Regions from separate parts of the Solibacillus sp. FSL R7-0668 genome, predicted to be linked through region 2. Evidence: a T-box and tRNA genes for the amino acid it is inferred to sense, from the RefSeq annotation. Region 2 holds a T-box; the other holds one or more tRNA genes.

Region 1 (2,235 bases), 2.0 Mb from region 2:
AACACCACCTTGCCAAGGTGGGGGTCGCGAGTTCGAACCTCGTCTTCCGCTCCAAAATGCCGGGGTGGCGGAACTGGCAGACGCACAGGACTTAAAATCCTGCGGTGAGTGATCACCGTGCCGGTTCGATTCCGGCCCTCGGCACCATTTTTCAAAAAAAACGTTATAGCGCCCGTAGCTCAATTGGATAGAGCGTCTGACTACGGATCAGAAGGTTGTGGGTTCGACTCCTGCCGGGCGCGCCAGATTATCGGAATGTAGCTCAGCTTGGTAGAGCACTTGGTTTGGGACCAAGGGGTCGTAGGTTCGAATCCTGTCATTCCGACCATTATAATGGGGCCTTAGCTCAGCTGGGAGAGCGCCTGCCTTGCACGCAGGAGGTCAGCGGTTCGATCCCGCTAGGCTCCACCATAATAAATAACCAAAATAAAGATCCTGGCTACCTAGCTCAGCTGGCTAGAGCATTCGGTTCATACCCGAAAGGTCGTGGGTTCGACTCCCTCGGTAGCCATCTTAAGGACCTTTAGCTCAGTTGGTTAGAGCAGACGGCTCATAACCGTCCGGTCACAGGTTCGAGTCCTGTAAGGTCCACCAGTAAACATATAAACATCTCGGAGGTATACCCAAGTTCGGCTGAAGGGATCGGTCTTGAAAACCGACAGGCGGGTAACACCGCGCGGGGGTTCGAATCCCTCTACCTCCTCCATTTTAATTAAATAGTATTATCGCGGGGTGGAGCAAATCGCTAAACGAAGATAGCGATTAGCAGCAGCTTCAAAGAAGTGGCTGCCAACCAATTAAAACGTGAGGATACAATAAGACAAAGTGATATTATTATCGCGGGGTGGAGCAGTGGTAGCTCGTCGGGCTCATAACCCGAAGGTCACAGGTTCAAGTCCTGTCCCCGCAACCAAAAGGTCCCGTGGTGTAGCGGTTAACATGCCTGCCTGTCACGCAGGAGATCGCCGGTTCGATCCCGGTCGGGACCGCCATTTTTTTGTGGGTTTGTAGCTCAGTTGGTAGAGCATTAGATTGAAGCTCTAAGTGTCGGCGGTTCGATTCCGTCCAAACCCACCATATGCGGGTGTAGTTTAGTGGTAAAACCTCAGCCTTCCAAGCTGATGTTGTCGGTTCGATTCCGATCACCCGCTCCAGTTTTATAAAAAAGAGGGCCTATAGCTCAGCTGGTTAGAGCGCACGCCTGATAAGCGTGAGGTCGATGGTTCGAGTCCATTTAGGCCCACCATATAAATTATTCCGAAGTAGCTCAGTTGGTAGAGCATCCGGCTGTTAACCGGCAGGTCGCAGGTTCGAGTCCTGCCTTCGGAGCCATATGTATTTATGGGGACATACTCAAGAGGCTGAAGAGGCGCCCCTGCTAAGGGTGTAGGTCGGGTAACCGGCGCGAGGGTTCAAATCCCTCTGTCTCCGCCATAGGCCCGTTGGTCAAGCGGTTAAGACACCGCCCTTTCACGGCGGTAACACGGGTTCGAATCCCGTACGGGTCATACATAATTGAAAAATAAAACGCTAAGCAGATTTTTTTTGCTTAGCGTTTTTTAATACTCATAATAATAGAGGCGGTGATAGGCATGATAGAACGCTTGGCAATTTTTGATGAGCATTATCATAAAATTGGTGAGGCAATTCGAGATGAAGTACATGCTAAGGGCTATTGGCATGAAGTGTTTCATTGCTAGATAATAGAAAAAATAGCAGATGAGTGGAAGATCTATTTACAATTGCGTAGTAAGTTGAAAAAGGATTATCCCAATCAATTTGATATAACAGCAGCAGGGTATTTATTGGCGACAGAAACGGTTTTAGATGGTGTAAGAGAGCTGTATGAGGAATTGGGAATAAATATAGCTTTTGAAGAGCTAAAAGCGTTAGGGTGTCATTCCTTATACGATACATAATGAAAAAATTAAAGATTATGAGTTTGCGCATGTGTTTATTTATGAAATAACAAATGGATTGGATACATTTCAAATTCAAAGAGAAGAATTAGATGGCATATATTATATGAAATTGATGGATCTTTTTAATATAGCAAAAGATACCAATAAAAGTGCATTGGTGACAGGCTATTATTATCAGGGGGATGAAAAAGTGAGTGATAGTCAGGAAATTAGCTTAGCTGATATGCAGGCACTTCCTCAAGATTATTTGAAACCATTTATTGAAAAGCTTCAAACATTGTTAAAATAAAGAGCACAGACATGAAATAGCCAA
Region 2 (2,235 bases):
CCGGTGTGAATTCTGTTGCTGTTACAGCATCTAATAATTCACCACGGAACATTTCCACTGATGCAAACCATTGTGGTGTTGCACGGTAAATAACTGGTTTTTTCGTACGCCAGTCATGTGGATATGAATGCGTGAATTTTGAAACATTTAATAATGCGCCTTCTTCTTTTAACTTTTCAATTACGATTGGATTTGCTTTTTCATAGAATAAGCCTTCAAATCCTGGTGCTTCAGCTGTATAGCAACCACCATTATCTACTGGTGATAAAATATCTAAACCGTATTGTTTACCAATATTATAGTCATCTTCACCATGACCTGGTGCCGTGTGAACACAGCCAGTACCCGCATCAGCAGTTACGTGCTCCCCAACCATCACTAATGAATCACGCTTGTAAATTGGGTGCTCTGCCACGATTAAGTCAAGCTCTTGCCCTTTTACTTCTTGAACGATTTGTACATCTTCCCAGCCAAATGTTACTGTTAATTTTTCTAGTAACTCTTTTGCTACGATGTATTTTGCTCCCGCCACTTCAGCTACAACATACGTAAATTCAGGGTTCACTGAGATTCCTAAGTTTGCTGGAATTGTCCAAGGCGTCGTTGTCCAGATGATGAATTTGGCATCTTGAGGTACAACCCCTTTTGCATCTTTAATGCCGAAAGCAACATAGATTGAATACGATTCTACATCTTTATATTCGATTTCTGCTTCTGCTAATGCTGATTCAGAAGATGGTGACCAATAAACTGGTTTTAAGCCTTTGTAGATATAACCTTTTTCAGCCATTTTACCGAATACTTCGATTTGACGCGCTTCAAATTCAGGCTTTAATGTAATGTATGGATTTTTCCAGTCACCACGTACACCTAAACGACGGAATTGATCTTTTTGCATGTCAATTTGCTCATAGGCGTACTTTTCGCAAAGCTCACGGAATTCAGCAACTGACATTTCTTTACGCTTTACCCCTTTATTTGTTAATGCCTGCTCGATTGGTAAACCATGTGTATCCCAGCCCGGTACATAGTTCACATGGAATCCAGCCATTGATTTATGGCGGTTGATCATATCTTTAATTACTTTGTTTAAAGCATGACCTACGTGGATATTCCCATTGGCATATGGAGGTCCGTCATGTAATAAAAATTCTGGGCGCCCCTTTGTGCGATCCATCACTAATTTGTTGATGTCCATTTCATCCCATTGTGCTTGAATTTGCGGTTCTTTCGTTGGTAAGCCACCGCGCATCGGGAAATCTGTTTTTGGCATTAATAATGTATCTTTGTACTCTACCATGTAAATAGCCTCCTAAAATGATTGAAGTTGTATGCTCAAACTAGGGAGAGCTGCCTTTTCAAAATAAAAAGCCCCTGCATCCCAGTAAAAGGGACGAGGAGCATTTGTCTCGTGGTACCACCCTAATTTCGCGAAATATTCGCCTCATTAGACACTGTAACGTCGTGTGACACGAAATAGCTTACTTGAATTTCAGCTATTTAGCTCAGGAGTGATTTTCCATTTAGCTTGTTTTGTTCGAGCTCTCACCATCCTCGAATCGCTATGCGGCAATCTAAATATACTGTCTCCATCAAAGCTTTATGCGTTGTGCATACTATTTCATTATTTTTCAGTATAGAAATCGTACTCCGAAAAGTCAAGTACGTTCCCTTAATATATTGGTTTACTATCTGTCGAAGCAGCCTCATCTTCTTCTTGACGGTGCTGGTCTTGAATGTCCGTTAAATTCACATCATATTCTAACAGATGATCCCAGTCCCCTGTATTTAACAGGTCAAGCTGTGCCTCTACTAGCATTTTGAAGCGATTGCGGAATACTTTTGATTGCTTTTTTAGCTCGTCAATTTCAATTGTTACTTTTCGAGCCTTTGTTAATGCATCATTAATAATACGGTCCGCGTTTTTCTCTGCCTCTTTAACAATTAATTTTGCTTCTTTTTGAGAGTTGCGGCGTACTTCATCAGCAGCCTCTTGCGCGACAACAATAGATTTTTGCAATGTATCTTCCAATGAATTGTAATGATTCATTTTTTCAATCATTGATTGCACTTCTGCTTCTAGCTCTTTTTTTTCACGCAAAATAATCTCATAGTCTTTGATTACTTGATCTAAAAATTCATTTACCTCGTCCTCTGCATAGCCACGGAAGCCGCGTGTAAATTCTTTATTATGTATATCAAGAGGTGATAATGGCATATCGTTCTACTCTCCTT

What was found. The T-box of region 2 lies ahead of ileS (isoleucine--tRNA ligase). A T-box ahead of a tRNA ligase gene usually reads a tRNA of that ligase, here a tRNA-Ile.
Region 1: it has a tRNA-Ile gene. The T-box ahead of ileS (isoleucine--tRNA ligase) is inferred to sense a tRNA for this amino acid. The anticodon was not compared.

Annotation. Positions count from the first base shown of each region.
Region 1 covers NZ_JBBOUU010000001.1:2,966,453-2,968,687, reverse strand. The annotation lists tRNA gene MKX47_RS14835 (tRNA-Gly) at 1-54, shown strand, start outside; tRNA gene MKX47_RS14830 (tRNA-Leu) at 59-147, shown strand; tRNA gene MKX47_RS14825 (tRNA-Arg) at 169-245, shown strand; tRNA gene MKX47_RS14820 (tRNA-Pro) at 252-328, shown strand; tRNA gene MKX47_RS14815 (tRNA-Ala) at 336-411, shown strand; tRNA gene MKX47_RS14810 (tRNA-Met) at 438-511, shown strand; tRNA gene MKX47_RS14805 (tRNA-Ile) at 518-594, shown strand; tRNA gene MKX47_RS14800 (tRNA-Ser) at 614-706, shown strand; tRNA gene MKX47_RS14795 (tRNA-Met) at 839-913, shown strand; tRNA gene MKX47_RS14790 (tRNA-Asp) at 917-992, shown strand; tRNA gene MKX47_RS14785 (tRNA-Phe) at 1,002-1,077, shown strand; tRNA gene MKX47_RS14780 (tRNA-Gly) at 1,081-1,154, shown strand; tRNA gene MKX47_RS14775 (tRNA-Ile) at 1,170-1,246, shown strand; tRNA gene MKX47_RS14770 (tRNA-Asn) at 1,257-1,332, shown strand; tRNA gene MKX47_RS14765 (tRNA-Ser) at 1,344-1,434, shown strand; tRNA gene MKX47_RS14760 (tRNA-Glu) at 1,437-1,508, shown strand; gene MKX47_RS14755 (hypothetical protein) at 1,743-1,919, shown strand; gene MKX47_RS14750 (hypothetical protein) at 1,951-2,211, shown strand.
Region 2 covers NZ_JBBOUU010000001.1:936,282-938,516, reverse strand. The annotation lists gene ileS (isoleucine--tRNA ligase) at 1-1,300, opposite strand, end outside; T-box leader at 1,387-1,605, opposite strand; gene MKX47_RS04315 (DivIVA domain-containing protein) at 1,673-2,218, opposite strand.